2 linked regions of the Lysinibacter sp. HNR genome follow. Each later gene encodes a partner of the first gene's protein in a complex. Links are inferred from orthologs where the notes say so. Each region holds a gene or a part of one and is shown on either strand. Other genes may lie near its edges.

Region 1 (11,701 bases):
CGTGAGACCCTGCCAAATCTGTTCCCCGATCAGGGGAATAAAGGGAGCTGCCACCCGTGTGAGGGTTTCAAGCACCGTGTAGAGAGTATCAAACGCCTGGGCATTTTCCGGGTTTTCGGTAGCTCCGACCCAAAACCGATCCCGGGAGCGGCGCACGTACCAATTGGTAAGCACTTCCACAAAGTCTCGAAGCCGCGATGTGGCCACCGTACTGTCAAACGCGTCCAGGTCTTTTGTCACGTCAATGATGAGCTGGCGCAACTTGGCCAGAACATAACGGTCAAGGACGTCTGAGGAGTCCGTTCGCCGCACAGCCTCGTACCCGTCGGCATTGGCGTAGAGGCTAAAAAAGTACCAGCTATTCCACAGCGGAAGGATAAACTGACGCACACCGTCACGGATGGCCTCTTCCGTGACGATCAAATTGCCTCCGCGCAAAACCGAGCTGGACATGAGAAACCAGCGCATAGCATCCGAACCATCACGATCAAAAACCTCGTTGACGTCGGGATAGTTACGCAGCGACTTCGACATTTTCTGTCCGTCAGAACCCAGCACTATACCGTGACTAATAACGTTTTTAAAGGCTGGACGACCAAAAAGCGCGGTCGAGAGAATGTGCAGCATATAAAACCAGCCCCGGGTCTGCCCGATGTACTCCACGATAAAGTCGGCTGGAGAATGGGTTTCAAACCACTCGGCATTTTCAAAGGGGTAGTGATTTTGGGCAAAGGGCATCGAACCTGAATCAAACCACACGTCTAACACGTCTTCAATGCGGCGCATAGTGGACGCTCCGGTGGGGTCATCGGGGTTTGGCCTGGTGAGCTCGTCAATGTGGGGGCGGTGCAGATCCGTGGGTCGCACCCCAAAGTCACGTTCAATCTCATCGAGAGAACCATACACATCAACTCGCGGATAGTCGGGGTTATCGCTCTTCCACACCGGAATGGGAGAACCCCAGTAGCGGTTACGGCTAATTGACCAGTCCCGGGCACCGGAAAGCCACTTGCCGAACTGGCCGTCCTTGACGTTTTCGGGCACCCAGTTAATCTGCTGGTTCAGTTCTTCGAGGTCGTCACGAAAATCAGTGACCCGCACAAACCAGCTTGATACCGCCTTGTAGATCAGCGGTTCGCGACAGCGCCAGCAGTGCGGATAGGGGTGTTCGTAACTAGCCTGGCGGAACAGACGTCCATCCGCTCGCAATTCCTGCGTCAGCGGCTTATTGGCATCAAAAACCTGCAAACCCTCCACTAGGGGCACCGTATTGAGGAACTTACCACCATCGTCGACCGAGATAATCACGGGAATTCCGTGAGCCTCACAGATTTTTTGGTCATCTTCACCGTATGCGGGTGCCTGGTGAACGATGCCCGTTCCGTCGGAGGCCGTAACATAGTCTGCCACCAGAAAACGCCACGCGTTATGGGTGCCATAGGTCTCGGTGTCGGCGTAGAAGTCCCAGAGGCGCTCATACTCGATGCCCGCCAACTCGCTCCCCCTGAGGGTGCGGGTTGCCGCCGCGGTGGCCGCCTCTGGGTCTTCATACCCCAGTTCGCGGGAGTAATTTGCAACCAGATCGTAGGCAATAAGATACTCTTTTTCTGCCGCGGCATCGGGAACAACCGCGTAGGAAATATCCGGTCCCACCGCAAGAGCCAGGTTGGTGGGTAACGTCCACGGTGTTGTTGTCCAGGATAGAGCGTTCACCCCCGCAAGGCCGAGTTCCTCGGCTCGTTCCCCGCGAAGTGGGAAGGTAACGGTGACAGTTTGATCCTGCCGCATCTGGTAGACATCATCGTCCATGCGAAGCTCATGGTTACTCAGCGGAGTTTCATCACGCCAGCAATACGGCAGCACACGATAGCCCTCATACGCCAACCCTTTGTCATGGAGCTGTTTAAAGGCCCAGATCACCGACTCCATATAGGAGACATCGAGGGTTTTGTAGTCGTTCTCAAAGTCAACCCAGCGAGCCTGTCGGGTGACATATTTCTCCCACTCCTGGGTGTACTCAAGAACTGAAGCCCGGGCAGCGCCGTTAAACTCGGCGATTCCCATATCTTCGATCTGGCTCTTCTCGGTCATCCCAAGCTGCTTCATGGCTTCTAGCTCGGCGGGAAGTCCGTGGGTGTCCCAGCCGAAACGACGGTGAACGAGCTTACCGCGCATGGTCTGATAGCGAGGAAAGAGATCTTTAGCGTACCCGGTGAGGAGATGCCCGTAGTGAGGTAATCCGTTTGCGAAGGGGGGCCCATCGTAAAACACCCACTCGGATGCACCTTCCCTGCGCCGGACCGACTCACGAAAAGTATCGTCTTCTTTCCAGAAGGCAAGAATATTCTGCTCAATAGCGGGAAAGCTCGGTGATGGCTTTACCTCGGGGGCACCCTCAGAGTTTTTGCGTGCGTTGCTTTCGTCTGCTCCGGGCTTGGGATATGGCATGATTCTCCTCGTGTGTCTCACACGAGGACGATAACCCGTTTCACCGGCCATCGCGGTACCACCTCGCTTGCCACAATAGTGTGGCCACTTTATTCATTGGCGATAACGGGCCAGCCCCGTTTGGTTCTACTGAGCTTCCACCCCGGTAACGATGTGTTTTCCTGAGGGATACCGTTCTTCCAAAAACTCCCCGGTGATAGCCGGTTCACAGTCGGTATGAATAAGTCTAACCATTTTGTTGACTCTTTGCTGTGCAACCGTGCCGTTTTGCGGGATAACACGGCTTTTATCTGCGGTAAAAACCTGTTTTGCTGCGCATAATCTTCCGCATCATGGACTATCAGATAGAGCGCTATTGAATGTCTGAATCGTCAAAACGCAACCGAAGCAGCGAACCCTGGTTTCCACGCTGCTCCGTGCCCTTTTTCCGGGGACGGCGATTTTTGATTGCCGCCCGCACCAGCTCAGCACGCAGGGCGGTGGCGACCGCTTCACCCCGCCGATAATCAAAGCGTATAATCAAGCGCATTGAACCGTTTTCTGCCGGGGTGGGTCCCAAATAATCAACACCGGGTATCTCGTGAACCTGTTCAAGCGCCAGCGCAACGGCATCCTGGGGGCCGGTAACAGTGGCAATCCGCACAGCGGGAGGGAATCGCAGCGCTCGACGATCAACAAGCTCCTGCGAAGCGTAACTCGGCTGCTGCCACCGGGTGAGGGTTTCTCCTAGCTGCCCAGAAACACCCACGAGAACACACGGCGCTCCGGGTCGGGCAAGCGCAATCGCATTTGACCAGACTCGGAGCGCGTCTTCTCCCGCACGAAGACTCTCACGACCCAGCATGCTCTCACCGTCCAAAAGAACAACTCCGGCATAGCCCTCCGCTGCGGTAGGCTCAGCACCCCGGGTGGCCACAACTATCGCCGGACGGGAGTCAACCGACTGCCGAGGGGTCTCCCCGTCTGAGACAAGCACCCGCACGCCGGGAAAGGCCTTCTCGAGCTCTTCAGCGGTACGAACCGAGCCTCTGCTCACCAAACGAAACATCACCGATGAGCAGTTACTACAGCGCCAATCGCTGGCCAGTGTTGCGCACCAGCCGCAACGCGGAGTTTCACCCGCCCGCCGTACCCCAAGCGGGCCCGCACAGTGACCGCAGCGGGCGACTGTATCACACTCTGCACAGGCCAGAACTGGGGCATATCCGGGACGCGCCACCTGAATCAAAACAGGACCGTGCACAGATGCCTCTTTTGCACTCTTCCAAGCAACGGTGGGTATTCTAGCCCGTGACGCAAAACCGTCAGCATCGAGTGTGTGGCTACTGAGAATAACGCGCGGTTGCGGATGGCGCAGCGGTAGAAACTCTCCCAGCCAGCCGATCTCCACGAGCCGCTGCGCCTCGGTGCTACGGGTGTGAGCGGCTAGCACAAGCGCGGTACCCGATTGCTCCGCCCTGATCAGGGCAGCGTTGCGCGAGTGAACGTAGGGGCTCCGCGGCTCCTCGTGTAGAGAGTCGCCGTCGTCCCAGAGCATAATTGCCCCCAGCGCATAGGCGGGTGCGTAAACAGCCGAACGATTACCCACGATGATTGCGGGCCGTTCCTCCAGGAGCCGCAGAAAAGAACGATAGCGCTGCGGGTTGGTCTGCCGGGTATCCACACGCACAACGTCGTCCACCGGTGCCGGGACCATGGTCGCAAGGGCAGAGAGCACCTGATCGATATCACGATAGTCGGGGACCGCAATAATCGCGCTTTTACCCCTCTCCAGAAGGAGCAGAGCTGCCTGGGCAAGCGTTGCGGCCCAGTGCCCCACCCACTCACCACTGCTCAATCTGGTGGGTTCGGGAACGGCGGAGAGCGCGGCGCGAAGCGGAGCCTCCGCTAATCGACTGAGTGCGGGGTCGTAGCGATTGATAAACTCCAACACACGGGGCTGTGCGGGTTCCAAAGATTCGAGAGATTCAAGGGCGACTTGGAGTTCGGCGGTCCTCGAGTTACCCGCTAACTCTTGAGTCACACGAGAGTCAGCTTCTTCCTGGTCAAACTCAGCCTGTTCTCCGTCAGGACCAGCTCCGCCCCCGTCGGATTCGGCGATTTCCCCGTCGGACTCAAGCCCTTCCTGCGCTTTGAGGGCAAAAAACTCTTTTTCTACCCGCACCTGCCGCGGCGGAATCGCCAAGCGCAGAATATCCCCCGCACTTCCCGCGGAACGATCAGCAAGGGTCCGGGCAAGTTGCCAAATCTCAGGGGTGAGAACCGCAACATCACTCACAATCTCGGAGAGCTGACTCAACTCACCCGAGAACTCTGCCGTGGGTACAATCTCAACAATATAGCCGGTGGCGTTACGTACCGCCGAACGAAACGGTACCCTCACGCGCTGCCCAGGGCGCGCCCGTTCAACCAGAGTGGGTGGGATCTCATAGTCAAAAAGATGATCCAATTGCGGAAGGGTAGAGTCAAGCAGCACCCTCGCTACGGGCCCGGTGCTCACAGAAACCTACCCGGCGAGTCCGGCCGCGCTACGTAGTTCGTCTACCCGATTGGTGCGCTCCCAAGTGAAATCGGGCAGTTCCCGACCAAAGTGTCCGTAGGAGGCGGTCTGCGCGTAAATGGGTCGCAATAGCTCAAGATCACGAATGATTGCTAGCGGGCGCAGATCAAATACGTCTAGGATTGAGCGCTGGATCACGCTATCAGTCACGTGCCCCGTACCAAAACTCTCTACGTACAGACCTACCGGATGCGCTTTACCGATAGCGTAGGCTACCTGAATCTCAAGCCGGTCGGCCAATCCGGCCGCAACCGCGTTTTTCGCAGCCCAACGAAGTGCATACGCGGCGGAACGATCCACCTTTGAGGGATCTTTCCCACTAAATGCACCACCGCCGTGGCGGCTCGCACCACCGTAGGTATCGATAATGATTTTGCGGCCGGTGAGTCCGGCATCTCCCTGTGGTCCCCCGATGATAAAGGGCCCCGCCGGATTAATGAGGGTGCGGAGATTATCGGAACGCAGGTCTACCCTCTCAAGGACGGGGCGAATAACGCTCGATTCAATTTCGGCAGAGAGCGTGAGGGAATCGACCTCTTCGGAGTGCTGCGTGGAGAGGACAATCGACTCAACAGAAACCGGGCGGTTTCCCGTGTACCCAACGGTAACCTGGGTCTTGCCATCTGGTCTCAGATAGGGAAGCTGGCCGCTCTTGCGCACCTCTGTGAGCTTTTCAGCCATGCGGTGAGCAAGCCAGCTCGCTATTGGATGCAGTTCTGGGGTTTCGTTTGTGGCGTATCCAAACATAATGCCCTGGTCTCCAGCCCCCTGTTTGCTCAGCTCATCGGTGTCGCCACCGAGACGTGCCTCAAGCGAGGTGTTCACCCCGCCCGCGATATCGGGAGACTGGGCACCGATCGACACGGAAATGCCACACGAGTTACCGTCAAACCCAAACTGCGAGGAAGTGTACCCGATATCGTTGATGACCCTGCGAACAATATGCGGAATCTCCACATAACCGGTTGTTGTGACCTCACCCGCAACGTGGACAAGACCGGTAGTGACCATTGTCTCTACGGCCACGCGCGCATACGGATCTAGCTCAAGCATGGAATCGAGAATGCTATCGGAGATTTGATCACAGATTTTATCTGGATGCCCCTCGGTAACGGACTCCGATGTGAAGAGACGCAATTCACTCATAAAATTCTCCTTGCCTTTCTCGAACGGTACCGCATAAAGGCCGACACCGGGCCCATTTTTAATGATGCCCGGTGCCACCGACAACGCGAGAACACACCGGAAACTACTTCAGAACAAGCCCGCGAAACTTGCTCCGGGTGTACCCGTATCCCTTATACGACTACGGGAAATACTTTAGTTTTACGCTGGCGAGTTCAGGTGAAGCTTATTTTCACCGATCTCGTGAAGAGCGATCGAGAGAGGCTTGTCTTCAACGGTTGAGTCTACCAACGGCCCAACGTTATCGAGCAGGCTGCCATCGTGCAGGTCTGCGTAATAGTCGTTAATCTGACGGGCGCGCTTGGATGCAAAGATCACGAGCGCATATTTTGACTCAACCTTCGAGAGAAGATCATCGATGGGTGGGTCAATAATTCCTTGTGTTTTTGACATAGTTTTTAGTACTCCTCTGCTGTACTCATCAATTCTACGACCCTTTCGGCCGCGTGTGGCACCGTGTCGTTCACAACGACCTCGTCAAACTCGTTCTGAGCGGCAAGTTCGACCCGAGCTGTGGCCAGGCGACGCTCCTGTTCCTCTGAGGTTTCTGTCCCCCTCCCGACGAGCCTCCTGACCAACTCCTCCCACGAGGGCGGTGTGAGAAAGATCAAACGAGCACTCGGCATGGCTTTCCGCACTTGTCTTGCACCCTGAAGGTCAATCTCTAGCAGAACGCTCCGACCCTGACGCGAAAGCTTTTCAATTGGCTTGCGTGGCGTTCCATAACGATACGTGTTGTGCACCGTGGCGTACTCCAGTAACTCGTTGTTCTGTACCATACGGTCAAACTCAGCATCATCAACAAAATAGTAGTGCTTTCCCTCAACCTCACCGGAACGAGGAGGCCGCGTTGTTGCCGATATAGAGAGCTCAATATGCGGATAATTTTCGCGGATATAAGCGGCAATCGTCCCTTTACCCACGGCGGTGGGACCGGCCAGAACCGTGAGACAGGGAGTCACCTTGCGCTGCGTTCGATCACTCAGAAACGCGTAAAGACGTCGACGCTGGTGCACACCCAGCCCACCCAGGCGCTTCTTGTCAGAAATGTTAAGCTTTTCCAGGGCACGAGGCATCTTTGCCGTACCGATTGCCGGAAGACACAAAAGAAAATCCGTGATTCTCAGGGAGTAGGCTGCCGAGTTCGCCTGCATGGACGCATCAAGCACGGCTTCCGGTGTAATTTCGCCCGATCGGAGAGCCTGTTTAATCCGAGCCCGAGCCCTCCGGGCAGCAATCGCAGCCTTATTAGCCGCGATCCTGTCGACCTCTGGCATTGTCTGTGTCTTCATGGGGTACCCACCACTTCCCTGCGAACCTGATCGGAGCGCTGTCTAACGGCATCAACAATACCCTCTAAACCTGAGCTAAGCACGCTCCTCGACTCACTTATGAGGGTGGAGGGAAGCAGATTGCCAAAAATTGCACGGGCCTCCGTCAGTTGCGCCCCCTGATGTCCAAATCCCGGAGCAAGTACCGGCAATGAAGGCTCTCGCGTTCGGAAAATATCGATACCGTAATCGCTAAGCCTGAGGGTCGCACCCAGCACCACACCAACGGAGCCAGCCGCCCCCGTCGAGTGGGAAGCATTCCACCCATCAACCTTCTCCAGGAGGTGCGCGGACACACTCACGCGTTGCTCGTCCTCCTCACCAATAACACGGGCGGTCTGGATTACTCGGGCCTCAGGATTGGAGGTTGCCGCGAGGATAAAAAGACCCTTGCCGTTATTAACAACGTGATTGAGCGGCCCAGCAAGCGAGTCAAACCCCTGGAAGGCGGATAGCGTCATAGCATCGGCCTCGAGCGGGCTTCCGGGAGTCAGCCAGGCATCCGCGTACGCGTCCACACTCGTGCCAACGTCTCCGCGTTTCACGTCGGCAATAACGATAACATCGCGCTGTCGCGCCTCGACAAAGAGCTCTTCAACCACGGAATAGCCAGCGGCGCCAAAGCGTTCGTAAAAGGCCACCTGTGGTTTTATCGCGGCGACCTGATCAGTGGCCGCATCAAGTACACGCAGGCTAAACTCTCGCGCACCAGCCGCGGTATGAGGAAGGCCCCACTGGGAGAGCAGGTAGGCGTGGGGATCGATTCCCACGCAGAGAGGGCCGTACTGAGCAATTTTTCTTTCTAGCCGAGAACCAAATGTGCCTGTGCCGGTCACTGAGCTATCACCGCCTCACGCATCGCCGCATACTCTTGCAGAGAGGTCACTTCAAACCCGTCCTTAGCCGCGCTAAATGAGGCGACCGCCGCCGTAAGCTCTGCAATTGTGGTGAACAGTGGCTTATCAGCGGCAACAGCCGCCGCGCGAATCTCATACCCATCGGAGCGAGCGCTGCGACCGCTGGGGGTGTTCACCACCATATCGACCTCACCGTTATTAATCAGGTCAACAATGCTGGGCTGGTCTCCCGCCTGCGAAAACTTCTTAACAGTACGACTCTGAATGCCGTTACGCGCAAGTACCACCGCCGTTCCCTGGGTTGCAAGCAACTCAAAACCAAGCTCCTGAAGGCGCAGGGCGGGCAAAACGACCGAGCGTTTGTCCCGATCCGCAACCGACACAAAAACCCTGCCGGAAAGAGGCAAACCTCCGTGAGCGGCCGTTTGGCTCTTCGCAAAGGCACGGGGGAAATCACGATCGATGCCCATGACCTCTCCCGTGGAGCGCATCTCTGGTCCCAGCAGCGAGTCAACGATAAGACCCTCGTGTGTACGGAAACGTTTAAAAGGCAGCACGGCCTCTTTAACCGATACCGGCGCATCAAGCGGCGCACGTGAGCCATCACGCTCCGGCAGTATCCCCTCCGCGATAAGCGTGCTAATGCTCTCCCCCACCATGATTCGCGAGGCAGCTTTTGCCAGGGGAATACCCAGCGCCTTCGAGACAAACGGTACCGTACGGCTTGCCCGTGGATTAGCCTCCAGCACGTAGAGGATGCCCTGTCCAATCGCAAACTGCACGTTCAGCAGTCCACGGACCCCGATGCCCTGCGCAATGGCAAGAGTGGCCTCACGAACCTTATTAATCTGGTCGTATCCGAGGGTGACAGGAGGAAGCGTGCAGCTTGAGTCTCCCGAGTGAACTCCCGCCTCTTCGATGTGCTCCATCACACCACCAACGTAGAGTTGCTTGCCGTCAAAGAGCGCATCCACATCAATCTCTATGGCGTCATCGAGAAAGTGATCCACCAGTAGGGGGCTGCTCGGACTAATGATTCCCTGATCCTTGATCCGCTCAAAGTAGTCTTCAAGCGAGACCGGATCATAAATAATCTCCATTCCGCGGCCACCCAAAACGTAAGAGGGACGGACAAGCACGGGATATCCGATCTCCTGGGCAACCCGCTGCGCACCCGGGAAATCATACGCTATGCCGTTGCGTGGAGCGAGCAGCCCCGAGTCCTCAAGAATGTTTGAGAAGAGCCCACGCTCCTCGGCCAGATCTATCGCCTCGGGAGTGGTTCCCAGAATGGGAATCCCCGCAGCCTTTAATCCCTTGGCCAACCCTAGCGCAGTCTGTCCGCCCAGTTGAACGACCACCCCTACCAATTCGCCACTCGCGCTCTCGGCGTGAATAATCTCTAGGACGTCTTCCAGAGTGAGAGGCTCAAAGTAGAGGCGGTCTGACGTATCGTAGTCTGTGGATACGGTCTCGGGGTTGCAATTGATCATGATGGTTTCAAAGCCGGCAGCGGAGAGAGCGAATGAAGCGTGAACACACGAGTAGTCAAACTCCACCCCCTGACCAATTCGGTTAGGGCCGGATCCCAGAATCACCACCTTACGCCCCGAGCTTGCCTCAACCTCCGTCTCTTGTTCATAGCTGGAGTAGTGGTAGGGGGTGAGCGCGGGGAACTCACCCGCACAGGTATCAACCGTTTTATAGACGGGGCGCAGTCCGAAGTTATGACGGATAGCACGAACATCACTCTCGTGAACGCTTCCCCCCATACCCAAATTCCTGAGCTCCGCAATTTGAACATCCGAGAAGCCGTGCTCTTTGGCGTGTTTAAGGACCTCACGGGTAAGCTCCGGTGCCCGAGCGATGAGGTCTGCCACCTCATTGATAAGGATAATCTGGTCGATAAACCAGGGATCAATTTTGGTTGCCTCAAACACCTGTTCCAGGGTTGCCCCTTTGCGCAGGGCCTGCTGCACCAGAACTAAACGACCGTCGGTGGGGACTGTAATCAGTTCAAGCAACTCGGCGACACCACGGTTTTCCTCACCCCAGTGGAATGACGACCCCTTCTTCTCGAGCGAACGCAACGCTTTTTGCAACGCGGTCGAGTAGTTACGGCCAATCGCCATCACCTCTCCCACCGACTTCATAGTGGTGGTGAGGGTGGCGTCCGCCGCGGGAAACTTCTCAAACGCAAAACGGGGAACCTTCACAACAACGTAGTCGAGGGTCGGCTCAAAGCTGGCCGGCGTGACCCGGGTGATATCGTTCGGGATCTCGTCCAGCCGGTAACCGATTGCGAGCTTTGCCGCGATCTTAGCGATCGGGAAGCCGGTGGCCTTCGAGGCGAGGGCGGATGACCTGGACACCCTCGGGTTCATCTCAATAACGATGATGCGTCCGTCAGCGGGATCCACGGCAAACTGCACGTTGCACCCACCGGTATCGACCCCGACGGAGCGAATAATATCGATGCCAATATCGCGCATCTTTTGAAACTCGCGATCGGTCAGGGTGAGCGCCGGAGCCACGGTGATCGAGTCTCCCGTGTGAACCCCAACGGGATCAACGTTTTCAATCGAGCACACCACAACAGTGTTATCCGCTTTATCGCGCATCAGCTCAAGTTCGTACTCTTTCCAACCGAGGATAGATTCCTCGAGAAGAACCTCCGTGGTGGGACTGTAGTGCAGCCCATCACCGGCAACCCTGGTGAGTTCCTCCGGGGTATACACAAACCCCGATCCCAGGCCACCCATGGTGAAGGAGGGCCGCACAACCAGGGGATATCCCAGGTCCTCGGCGTATTCCAGGCATTCCTCGACGGTGTGAGCGATGTATGATTTTGCTACCCCAGCACCGGCCGCGATCACTAATTCTTTAAAGAGCTGCCGGTCCTCACCCCGTTTTATGGCATCAACGTTAGCCCCGATAAGTTCCACATCGTACTTATCAAGAATGCCCTTCTCATGCAGTTCCATGGCCGCGTTGAGTGCGGTCTGGCCGCCGAGGGTGGGCAGTATGGCATCAGGTTTTTCCTTGGCGATGATGCTCTCAATCACCTCGGAGGTGATGGGCTCAATATAGGTGGCGTCGGCAAAGTCTGGATCGGTCATAATCGTTGCCGGATTAGAGTTCACCAGGACGACCCGGACCCCCTCCTCACGAAGGACACGGCAGGCCTGGGTGCCAGAGTAGTCAAATTCGCAGGCCTGACCGATCACGATGGGACCGGAGCCAATCACAAGAACGGAGTTAATATCGGTACGTTTAGGCATTACTGGTTCTCTCCGTTAGTGACAGAAGGGGTTTTATCG
Region 2 (11,576 bases), 850 kb from region 1 along the record:
TCCTCCACCGCCGCTACCGTGGGAACCCCCGCTTCGCTCGTGAGTATGCGGTTCTCTAATATACGTTTTCCCTCGTGGGAGTGGGATGAGGCGAGTGGGCTTTACCAGCGCAATCAGGAAGACACCCCGGATATCGACGCCGAGGGTAATCGGATAACCGCCACCAATGTGATCGTGTTGCGGGTTCCCGTTGAAATGGGGGAGGTTCCCAAGACCGTTCTGGAGGGAAGCGGAGAGGCCACATTCATTACAAACGGCAAGGCTGTTGCCGGAACCTGGCAAAAAGCGGGTCGTGACGAATCCCTAGTGTTTAACGATTCTGAGGGAAACGTTATTAAACTGGCTCCCGGAAACTCGTGGGTTGAGCTTGTTCCCGCGGCAGAGGGCACCGTGAGCGTTCAATAAGCATGGTGATTGTGGTCACTTGCACTCTCGGGCAACGAGTGCCAGAATTGTCTTTAGCACTCGCCTTGAGTGAGTGCTAATTTCCACCTAATTCTTTGAACGTCCAGGAGGGACGATACTCACATGGCAAAGATGATTGCTTTTGACGAAGAAGCCCGACGTGGTCTTGAGCGTGGACTCAACACGCTCGCAGACGCGGTCAAGGTAACGCTCGGCCCGCGCGGTCGCAACGTTGTACTCGAAAAGAAGTGGGGCGCCCCCACCATCACCAACGATGGCGTATCAATCGCCAAAGAGATCGAACTCGATGAGCCCTATGAGCGCATCGGCGCCGAACTCGTAAAAGAGGTCGCGAAAAAGACCGATGATGTGGCCGGTGACGGTACCACTACGGCAACCGTTCTTGCCCAGGCTCTCGTGCGTGAGGGGCTGCGCAACGTTGCTGCCGGTGCCGACCCGATCAGCCTCAAACGCGGAATTGAGAAGGCTGTAGAGGCTATCACTAACCAGCTTCTTGCAAACGCTAAAGAGATCGAGACCACCGAGGAGATTGCGGCTACCGCATCCATCTCTGCTGCAGACAAAGAGATCGGCTCGATCATTGCCGAGGCAATCGACAAGGTGGGCAAAGAGGGTGTTGTTACCGTTGAGGAGTCTAACTCTCTCGGAACCTCCCTTGAACTCACCGAGGGAATGCGCTTCGACAAGGGCTACCTCTCGGCATACTTCGTGACCGATGCCGACCGCCAGGAGGCAGTCTTTGAGGAGCCCTACATCCTCATTGCTAACTCCAAGATCAGCAACATTAAGGATCTGCTCCCCATCGTCGACCAGGTTATCCAGTCGGGCAAGCAGCTCCTCATCATTGCTGAGGATGTTGATGGAGAAGCTCTTGCAACTCTCGTTGTGAACAAGATCCGTGGAATCTTTAAGTCTGTTGCGGTCAAGGCCCCCGGATTTGGAGATCGTCGTAAGGCTCAGCTGCAGGATATCGCCATCCTGACGGGTGGACAGGTTATCAGCGAAGAGGTTGGTCTCAAGCTGGAGAACGCAACGCTCGACCTTCTTGGACGCGCACGCAAAGTTGTTATTACAAAGGACGAGACCACAATCGTGGAGGGTTCCGGAGACGCCGATGCCATCGCCGGTCGCGTGGCTCAGATTCGTAAAGAGATTGAGAACACCGATAGCGACTACGACCGCGAGAAGCTGCAGGAGCGCCTGGCTAAGCTCGCTGGTGGTGTTGCCGTTATCAAGGCCGGAGCCGCAACAGAGGTTGAGCTCAAGGAGCGCAAGCACCGCATCGAAGATGCCGTTCGCAACGCGAAGGCCGCCGTTGAAGAGGGTATTCTTCCCGGTGGTGGTGTTGCCTTGATCCAGGCCGGTGCCGCCGTGTTTGAGAGCCTGAAGCTTCAGGGCGATGAGGCAACCGGCGCGAACATTGTACGTGTTGCCATTGAGGCTCCTCTGCGCCAGATTGCGTTGAACGCTGGCCTGGAGGCCGGGGTTGTTGCAGAAAAGGTTCGTAGTCTGCCCGTTGGTCACGGCTTGAACGCCGCAACAGGTGAGTACGGTGACCTGAGCGCCGAAGGAATCATTGATCCCGCAAAGGTGACGCGTTCCGCTCTGCAGAATGCCGCATCGATTGCCGGGCTCTTCCTCACCACCGAGGCCGTTGTGGCGGAGAAGCCGGAGGCTACTCCCGCACCCGCAGCAGATCCCACGGGTGGTATGGACTTCTAATCCCAGAAGCGTTTTACGCGAGAAAGCGGGGCGGTTCCCTCACGGGGATTCGCCCCGCTTTTGTGTCTCACGAGGATAATTGTGCGGAGTGTACAAATATTTTACTCATGTGTAGCCGGCACTTTCTGGAAATATCTAAAGGGCGTTCTCGAGTGGATTTACACTGTCCTTCGTTTGTGTATCATGTTTATGTCTCTCTCCCCCCCCCGACTTTCTGACAATCACTCGAGGGAATATATGCGTATGAAAATTAAAACTGCGATTGCGCTTGCGTTCGCAACCAGTATCACGATAACCAGTGTGCCGAGCATTGCGATCGCCAACCCAATCCCGATCCGGATTCCCCTAGCGCTCTCTGAGGAAAAGGGTGATGTGATGGGAGGGCAGGCTCTCACCCTCTCTGGTTATCATATTCAGGACACCACCGAGGTTTGTTTCGGAGAGAAGTGCGTTACTCCTGACTCAACTTCTCCGTCCGAGGTAAAAGTAGTAACGCCTCCTCACCATGGTGTACAGGGAGGAAACGCCAATAATCAAGTGGTGCCGGATTACCAAAAAGGTCTTGTTACCGTAAAGGTTAAGTATTCGGACGGGAAGAGTTCTGAGCTGAGAAATCAGTATGAGTACGATGCCCTCACGCCTCGCGGGCGTCAGATGTCCTACACTCTTGCCCATTGGAACAAGTACGATAGCAATCGCTACGGCAACTGGAACGCAGTTGGTGGAGACTGCGCTAACTTTGTGTCTGCTGCCCTCTTTGAATGGTTAGGGCCCGAAAAGGGGGCACGAGCAGAGTGGTACAACAAATATGCAGACTGGGTTGCCGCAAACCCCACAAAAAATCCGTTTAATGACCCCATGGAAAGCTAGATCCGAGTAACGGGTGGGCAACACCCTCGTGGGCATACGTTCGGAGCTTTACACAGTGGATGATGGATGTGAAGAGTGAATTTGGTATAACCCGTTCCGACCTGAACAGGGACGCAGCCACGCTGAGTAAAGTTAAGGTCGGGGACATCGTTACATTTACCTGGAACAATGCGCCGAGCACACGGAGCGAAGGACTGGATGGTATGGGGTCCGGAGTAAGTCCTGAGGGCCTTGGTGCGGGACTGGACCCTCAGGATTTGGGGGGAGTAGACCCCTGGGCTGTTCCCTACAACGGCGCCCCTAGCATGGCACAATTGGGAATGGACCACTCAATGACTGTTACCCGGGTTACAGACGATGCGGGTAATCTTAACATCCAGCTTGCGGGTCACAATAATGACCGCAATTACCTGCCTCTTGACGCGATCTATGGGGGAACCCCCAACATGGTCGGTAGCATTTGGCACCTCCCCAACTAACGGGAAACCGGACTACGCACGTGTAACGAGTGACGGCTGTACATTCCAAGCTGCTGCGCCCCCGGATGCTTGAGTTTTTTTGCTCTTTCGGAACAGTTGGGAAAAATCTTCCCGATTCTCCAAACACCCCACGGATTACACGGACTTCTCCGTGAAAAAACGCTTCACGCTCAAGGCGGGGCGGGCCACCCTCATGGGTATCCACCCCGCCTTGTATCTATTGCTGTTTTTATGCTTTGAAATCCGAGCTTCCTGGCTATGTCGCCACCGGCTAACATGCGAAAAGCATCGATCGTGTAAACCGCTTCTTGCGTTATGAGCACGGCGGTTTCTTTGATTATTCGGGTGGTGTGGAAAGCTCTAGGTGAAGGATCGGATATGGTCGACCATCTCCGTCGATTTCGCTGCGGCCCGCCTGTGTGAAGCCGTGATTGAGGTAGAAGCTGCGTGCGCTCGGATTCTGCTCGTTCACGTCGGCTTTGGTCACGCCGTGTAGCGTAATTGCCTCGGCCAAGAGAGCGCTGCAGATTCCTCTGCCGCGCATTGAGTGCGAGACAAAAAGCATCTCGAGACTGTTGTGTGAAAAGCCGGTAAAACCAACCGGTTCCCCATTAAGCTCCGCCACAATGAGGGCTACTGCTGGGAAATAAGCAGAGACAAGACTGCTTTCTATGCGCTCGAAATCGGCTTCCTTAAGAAAATCGTGTGTTGCGCCGACGGCGCTGCGCCAGATCTCGACGAGTGCAGGGTACTCCATCGATCCGGAGGTCGGCCGGATTATAAGTTCGCCTTTTATCTTGTGCATCTAGCAATTTTAGTGTGGCTCTTTGACGTCTGAGGGGTATCGACGGCGGCCATCTCGTCTCACAGATTCTCTACCTTTATACCAGCGGAGCTAAGGGGTAGATTTGAGCTGGGGCTTTTCGGGGGTTTTCTCGCCACTCTGCTGTACTGTTTCGGTATCGAGGGGGAGCGTCACCCGGAAGGTTGCTCCTCCACCCGGGGTCTCGTGCGCGCTCACGGTGCCGTTGTGTGCGGCCACAATTGAGGAGACGATTGCGAGTCCTAGACCGCTGCCTCCCGTTTCTCTGGTGCGTGAGGTGTCTGCCCGCCAGAATCGCTGGAATATCTTCTCTCGAATCTGTTCCGGGATACCCTCTCCGTGATCTACAATCTCAAACGTTGCGGTTTTCTCAACCTGGTTAACGCTGATAACAATTTCAAGCGGACTATTGTCGTCTGTAAAACGGATTGCATTGCCGATCAGGTTGGTCATAACCTGGCGAATCTTGTTTTCATCCCCTCGAATAACGGCCTGTACCGGTTGGGTCGGTGTTGTCTTAGCCGCGGGGTTAGCATGCTCAGAAGCGGTGTTGTCTGTTTGGTTCTGGGGGACTTTACTTAGCGGTTGAGTATCGGCAAGCGAGCTTTTACGCATACGCATTTGGCGGAGTCGTGCGATTGTTGCGGTGGCAAAGGCGATGCTTCCCGTGCTGGGCTGGGTTGTCCCGGATTTTTCTGTTTCTGCGGACCGGGTGAGAGTGTTGCCCGAGGAGGGTTCTGCGTCTCCCACGACGGTGTCCGAGACAAGCACCCGAACCTCCCGGGCGGGTTGTTGCGCCATAGCGTCGAGGGCCGCGTCTTTGGCAAGCGGAACGAGATCTACGGGAAGTTTCTCGAGCGGCTTAGTTTCGTCAAGCCGGGCAAGGGCGAGCAGATCTTCGACAAGAGTGCCCATGCGGATCGCTTCCTTCTCAATGCGATCCATTGCTTGGGTAACATCTTCGGGTTTTTGGAAGGCTCCCATTCGGTAGAGTTCCGCATATCCGCGCACAGAAACCAGGGGGGTGCGAAGCTCGTGGCTGGCATCCCCCACAAAGCGGCGCATCTGATTGATGGTTTTTGCGCGGTCATTAAGCGCGGAGTCAATGTGTCGGAGCATGGTATTGAGGGCGCGAACGAGGCGACCGACCTCGGTGTTTTCTTCGCTGCTGGGTACTCTCTGGTTAAAATCACCGGCAGCTATGGCGTCGGCCGTAGCCTCTACCTGGTGCAGGGGTTCGAACGCGCTTGTGACGAGTATGCGGGTGAGAACGGCACCGAGGATTACAACGGTAATCCCAAAACCCGAAAAGATGGAGATGTAGTGCACCATGGTCTCGTCAATGTCTGCCAGAGACTTCGCGATAACGAGTGTTGCCTGGCTTTCGCTGGAGTCGCGGGTGGCAATAGGTTTAAAAATGGCGCTCCACTCAACACTGGAGTTTTCCTGCTGGAGGCGGAATGTTTGAGTGCCTAAATTTTGCACGTATTCTGTGGTGAAGCCGGGGGCGATCAGTGGAACGGAAGCTTCTTGTGCATAAAAATAATTGTTGTAGACGAGGTCTCCCTTTCCGTCAAGCACGGCAACGTAATTGTTGCGGGGGGCATTGATAACATCGTCTCGAGTCAAGTTATTAAGGTTTGTTCCGGGACGAAGCGCTGGAGTGGGGTCGATGGCGAATGCCTGCACCGATTTATCGACCCCGGCTTCCAGCTGAGGCCGGAGAATCATCATGGTTCCCGTGCCCACGATAAGAATACCGAAGGTGAGAATCAGTACCGTCACCCCGGTAATCTTTGTGCGGAGAGAGATAGATTCCCAGCGCCTCATAAAATCACGCTTTCGCGCGTGTCGTGTTACGACTTCTGATCCACTTTCAACATGTAGCCAAAGCCACGCTTGGTCTGGATAAGGGGACTGTCGGAGTGCTGCTCCAGCTTGCGGCGGAGGTATGAGATGTATGATTCGACAATCCCGGCATCACCGTTGAAGTCGTATTCCCACACGTGGTCTAGGATTTGGGCTTTGCTTAGCACTCGGTTGGGGTTCAGCATGAGGTAGCGTAGCAGCTTGAACTCGGTGGGGCTCAGCTCTACACTCACATCACCCACATAGACCTCGTGGGTGTCTTGATCCATGCGCAGCGGACCCGCCTCGATTTGGGCGTCCTCTTCGTCTTGAATAGTACGGCGGAGGATCGCCTTGATTCGGGCAACAATTTCGTCCAGGCTGAACGGTTTGGTGACGTAGTCGTCGCCGCCCACGGTGAGACCCGTGATCTTGTCTTCGGTGTCGTCCTTTGCCGTGAGGAAAAGGATGGGAGCTGTATAGCCCGCAGCCCTAAGACGCTTGGTTACGCTAAAGCCGTTCATGTCGGGCAGCATGACGTCAAGGATGATGAGATCCGGTTCTTCTTCGAGAACTGCGGAAATTGTCTGGGCACCGTTACTTACGGCTCGCACCCCAAATCCGGCAAAACGCAGGCTTGTGGTGACCAGGTCTCGGATGTTTGGTTCATCGTCGACAACGAGTATGCGCGGTCCATTGTTCATGCAGTCATTATCTGATGGTTTGCTGAATACTGGCTGAAAAATTCTTTTTTGCTCTTTTTAGTAACCTGTGTCTTCGTTATTCCGCAGCTATTTTTATGGTGTGAGGTTATCGTGTAAGTTCTGTGGCGGACACAACAGCGGACGCATCGAGAATCGTATAGGAGTATCCCTGCTCGGCAAGAAAACGCTGCCGATTCTGGGCGAAATCTTGATCAACCGTATCGCGGGCAATGAGGGTGTAGAACGATGCCGAGTGGCCCGTGCTGCTCGGGCGCAGTAGCCGACCGAGCCGTTGTGCCTCCTCCTGGCGCGAACCAAAGGATCCGGAAACCTGGATTGCAACCGAGGCATCCGGGAGGTCAACCGAGAAGTTTGCGACCTTGCTGACAACAAGAACTTTAATCGTGCCCTCGCGGAACTGCTGGAAGAGTTCTTCTCTCTCGGCGACCGGAGTTGAGCCGGTGAGGCTGGGGAGTTCGAGTGTGTTTGCGATCTCTTCAATCTGGTCAAGATACTGGGCAATGATGAGGATCTGTTCTCCCTCGTGTTTCTTGAGGAGGTGACGAACCGTGTCTAGCTTGGCGGGAGCAGTTGCGGCGAGGCGGTAGCGTTCGTTGTCGGCCGCAGCAGCGTACTCCAGGCGGGTAGCCTGTGGAAGGTCAACACGAACCTCAAAGCATTCGGCGGGAGAAATATACCCCTGTGCCTCAATCTCTTTCCAGGGAGCATCGTAGCGTTTGGGTCCGATCAGGCTGAAAACATCTCCCTCCCGGCCATCCTCACGGACGAGTGTTGCAGTGAGACCTAGGCGGCGGCGTGCCTGTAGGTCTGCGGTGAGTTTAAAAATGGGGGCGGGTAGGAGGTGAACCTCGTCGTAGACGATCAGACCCCAGTCAAGCGCATCAAGCACGGAGAGGTGGGTGTACACTCCTCCCCGCTTAGCCGTGAGTATTTGATAGGTGGCGATGGTCACGGGCTTGATCTCTTTCAGCTGGCCCGAATACTCGCCGATGTCTTCCTCGGTGAGGTCGGTGCGTCTGAGTAGCTCGTCACGCCACTGTCTTGCCGAGACAGTATTGGTAACCAGGACCAGGGTTGTTGTGCCGATTGCCGACATAGTTCCCGCTCCCACCAGGGTTTTACCCGCACCGCAGGGGAGAACCACCACACCGGAACCGCCGTTCTGAAAATTTTCAATAGCTTTGAGCTGGTATCCGCGCAGTTGCCAATCATCAGTGAGGGATATCTCGTGGGGTTTTCCGGGAGTGTAACCGGCTCGGTCCTCCGCGGGCCAACCCTGCTTGACCAACTCCTGTTTAAGCTGGCCACGAGCCCAGGGTTCAATCGCAAATGTGTCGGGCGCTACCCGTTCGCCGAGTAAAGAACTAATACGTTTGCTGCGTGAGATCTGGTTTAGTGCGGCTTCGTCTTCCGAGCGAATGATTAATTGTCCCTCGGGGCTTCGTTCGATAACGAGGCGCCCATAACGGCCGATGGTTTCGGTGATGTCGATCACAACCGATTGGGGAACATCAAATTTTGAGTATCGCGTGAGTGTGCCAAGGATCTCGTCGGCGGTGTGTCCTGCCGCACGCGCGTTCCACAGACCCAGCTGCGTGATGCGGTAGGTGTGCATGTGTTCGGGTGCACGTTCGAGTTCGGCAAACACGGCGATATCGTGCCGTGCATCTTCTGCGTCGGGATGAGCGACCTCAAGAAGAACGGTTCGGTCGCTCTGCACAATGAGTGGTCCGGTAGACATAAGGAACCATAATACGCGCAGTGGCCGAGAATTAGCTCTCTGCCGGTTCGATTCCTGTGATCCAGGCGAGGGGTAGGGTCCTCTCAACGTCGGATAGCTCGTCCAGACCGCGCAGTCGCTGAGTCGAAAGGCTGGTGGGCAAGATGGTGTATTTGTGGGTGGTTCCGTTGGGGGCGACGAGACTCACCGTGATCCGCGATTTGGTCTTGATTGCGGTGGTGAGCTGATGCGTCAGACCTCCCGCTGCGGGGTCGCTTTCGTGGGAGTGCTGGTTATTACGCAGCCGTTCCCGGAGGTGTGTGATGGAGGGGTTTGCCTGTCTTGCAGGGGAAGGGCCGGGGAAGGGGGTTGTGGGGGCGTCGTTTTTTGCCGCTACAAGCTCGTTTTCACCCGGTGCAGCGGGGTATTTAGCCTCGTGTAGGGAGAGGAGAACCACGCGTGCTGACATGGTAGAGATGAGTGTGTCTTGATCGTGACGCTTTAGTGAGAGGTGCTGGAGCCCGCGATCGACCAGCAGTGTTTCTAATTGCTGGGGATCACTCGCTGTGATGGCGGTGAGGGGCGAGACACTCGACGCCTCCGAGGGGAGCGTGCTCACTTTGATACTGCCAAATCGACGCACGGCTTCTGTGATGAGATAGTCAAGCGGTTGGGGGATCTCCGTGAGTGAGAGATTACGGAGAAAGGATCGGATTTCTTCCTCGTGAAGGCCTCGATTAAGCGCACGGAAGAGTGAGGTCTCGGTGATTCGATAGGTGGGGGCCAGTCCACGGCTTTCGATGGTGGCGATGCCGCGTAGTTGTTGGTCAAGGGCGGCACGCAGTGGCCCGGGAGAGACAATTGTCAGGTCGGGCTGGATGTAGACCTGGGAAACCTCGGTCGGTAGCAGGGGGGCGAGTGTTGCTGCTGCAGCTGTGGGGCCCTCGGATAAGAGAGCTCTTGTAAAGCTGCTCCCCGCGCTGCCGGAGAGCGCGCCGATATAGCGTGACTCCGCGCGAATTGATTGGGCCTGCGCGTTTGCAAAGTCGGCAGAGGCGGGAAATAGCCAGGGAACCAGAGTGTCGAGAGCGTCATCCCAGATGTGACGTGGGTGTTGGGCTAGGGTCTCGAGAATATTTGGTGGGAGGGAGGCTGCCCACGCGGATACGAGGGTGACCCAGCGTTCTGCCGGGGAGAGGAGAAGCCACGCATCCGCTTCCGGACGGGTAACCCAGCTTTCAGCGGTTTCCACGATGAGCTGTGCGCGTTCCGCAAGTTTCATCGTGAGGGGCAGGTCATCAATGTCTATCTGTAAGGTTTCGGAGAGCCGCTTGCTGGCGGGAAGGGTGAGGCCGCCGCGGCTGCGAACCGGGGCGGGTGAATCTTGTAACTCAATTACCAGGTCGCGGGTTGTTCGGAGGAGAGAGAATGCCGCCTCGGCGGCGTGGCGGTCGGCGTTCTCAACGGGTTCGATGGGAACGGCCTCAAGCGCGGAGGGTGGAGCCAGGTGGGTGAGTTCCAGTAGGGAGGGTGCGCCCCTCTCCTGCAGCAGGGTCAGCGCTTGGGTGACCTCCGGCCAAATCTGCACTCCGGTATCCGTCAGGCGAACGAGCGCGAGGGTATTCAGGCTTCCGACAGTGCGTCGGGCCCAGTCAAAGGGTAGTTTGTGTTGCGGGTTTGCGGTGGTTATTATCTCCTGTATCTCGCCGAGGGAGAGTGGCGGCTCGTCAGGGTGGGCGCTGAAGAGGATTGCAACTGCGGCCAGGGCGTTGCGATCCAGGCGGCTCAGGACGCGGTCGAGTGACTCCGGTGCGAGCAAGGATTCGGCCAGGTTCAAAAAGTTTTTGATGCCGCCGGGGGAGATGTCACGGGCCTCAAGAACGAGCTCAAGGTCATCATCTGAGAGGGCGCTGAGCTGGTGCGAGAGGGCAAGAACGCTGGTCATACGGGACCAAAATGAGGGTTACCCCTCTTGACGCCCCTTTTTTGCATCGGGTGTCTGGGCTCGTCGTCGAATCATTCCTAGGATCAAGAGTGTCATTATTAGGACAAAGCCCAGGGGTAGTCCCACATAAGAGGCAGCAGTTACTATGGGCCATACGCCTTGTGTAAAGGAGCTGCGCTCAAATCCGAGCAGGCTTGCGATCAGGACAGAGAGAAACGAGAGTATAGAAAGGCCGATAATCACTGCGATTGCGTAGGCAAGAACATGCTCAATACGGCTGGGTTTTCCCTGATCTTTTGACATCATCCTCTCTATATTACCGTGACTTCTGCTCGCGTGTGAGTCCCGTCGCTGTGCCCTGCGCCGAGAGGTTACCGTGACGAATACCGCTTTGTGCCGCCTTACTCATAGACTGTTCATAAGGGTATTGTGGGTAATTCTCCCGCATATCTCACCGGTACACAAGAAACGAAGGAACGTGCAATGCCTACTGGCAAAGTAAAGTTTTACGATGAGGATAAGGGCTTTGGCTTCATCGCATCAGACGATGGGCAAGAGGTCTTTTTGCACGCCACGGCGTTGCCTCAGGGTGTTACCGTCAAACCGGGGACCCGGCTTGAGTTCGGTGTTGCTGAGGGTAAGCGTGGAGCGCAGGCTCTTTCGGTGCGTGTTATTGATACCGCACATCGCGCCCCGCGCACGAGAGCAGACCGCAAATCAGCAGATGATATGGCGGTTATTGTTGAAGACTTAGTGAAGCTGCTTGACGGTGTTGGCGAGCGGTTTAAAGCGGGACACTACCCGGAAGCGGCGCAGTCGCGAAAGATTGCAACCATGTTGCGGCGGATAGCGGATGACCTCGATGCCTAAAGACAACCCGGAAGAGACCCCTGAGGCAAATGCTATCTCCAGTGTGGAGGCTGCGGGAGACGAGACGGTAGCTAAGGTAGGCGACGCTAAGTTACCTGGTGGTGACATGCTCGACGCTGACGTGTCTGACGGCGACGTATCCGGTGCT

What was found.
Region 2: the proteins of metK (region 1) and groL are in contact, whole or in part, in a cryo-EM structure (PDB 8P4O), measured with the Escherichia coli proteins. The link is inferred for Lysinibacter sp. HNR from one-to-one orthologs.

The regions. Positions count from the first base shown.
Region 1 is NZ_CP121684.1:1,596,051-1,607,751, forward strand. The notes cover bases 4,055-7,017. They hold metK (methionine adenosyltransferase), read right to left. Parts: upstream 6,155-7,017; coding sequence 4,955-6,154; downstream 4,055-4,954. Other genes in these bases: FrondiHNR_RS07225 (primosomal protein N'), read right to left, coding at 4,055-4,948; rpoZ (DNA-directed RNA polymerase subunit omega), read right to left, coding at 6,335-6,586; gmk (guanylate kinase), read right to left, coding at 6,592-7,017. Outside these bases: ileS (isoleucine--tRNA ligase), read right to left, coding at 1-2,448; more of FrondiHNR_RS07225, read right to left, coding at 2,801-4,054; more of gmk, read right to left, coding at 7,018-7,485; pyrF (orotidine-5'-phosphate decarboxylase), read right to left, coding at 7,482-8,360; carB (carbamoyl-phosphate synthase large subunit), read right to left, coding at 8,357-11,662; carA (glutamine-hydrolyzing carbamoyl-phosphate synthase small subunit), read right to left, coding at 11,662-11,701. UniProt on the Escherichia coli protein: Catalyzes the formation of S-adenosylmethionine (AdoMet) from methionine and ATP.
Region 2 is NZ_CP121684.1:2,438,186-2,449,761, reverse strand. Bases 1-2,838 are described here. They hold groL (chaperonin GroEL), read left to right. Parts: upstream 1-528; coding sequence 529-2,148; downstream 2,149-2,838. Other genes in these bases: FrondiHNR_RS11175 (amidase domain-containing protein), read left to right, coding at 2,392-2,838; FrondiHNR_RS11185 (DUF3048 domain-containing protein), read left to right, coding at 1-405. Also shown: more of FrondiHNR_RS11175, read left to right, coding at 2,839-3,018; FrondiHNR_RS11165 (GNAT family N-acetyltransferase), read right to left, coding at 3,835-4,302; FrondiHNR_RS11160 (HAMP domain-containing sensor histidine kinase), read right to left, coding at 4,393-6,150; FrondiHNR_RS11155 (response regulator transcription factor), read right to left, coding at 6,177-6,872; FrondiHNR_RS11150 (DNA repair helicase XPB), read right to left, coding at 6,979-8,634; FrondiHNR_RS11145 (helicase-associated domain-containing protein), read right to left, coding at 8,666-10,558; FrondiHNR_RS11140 (hypothetical protein), read right to left, coding at 10,577-10,861; FrondiHNR_RS11135 (cold shock domain-containing protein), read left to right, coding at 11,042-11,428; FrondiHNR_RS11130 (DUF3027 domain-containing protein), read left to right, coding at 11,421-11,576.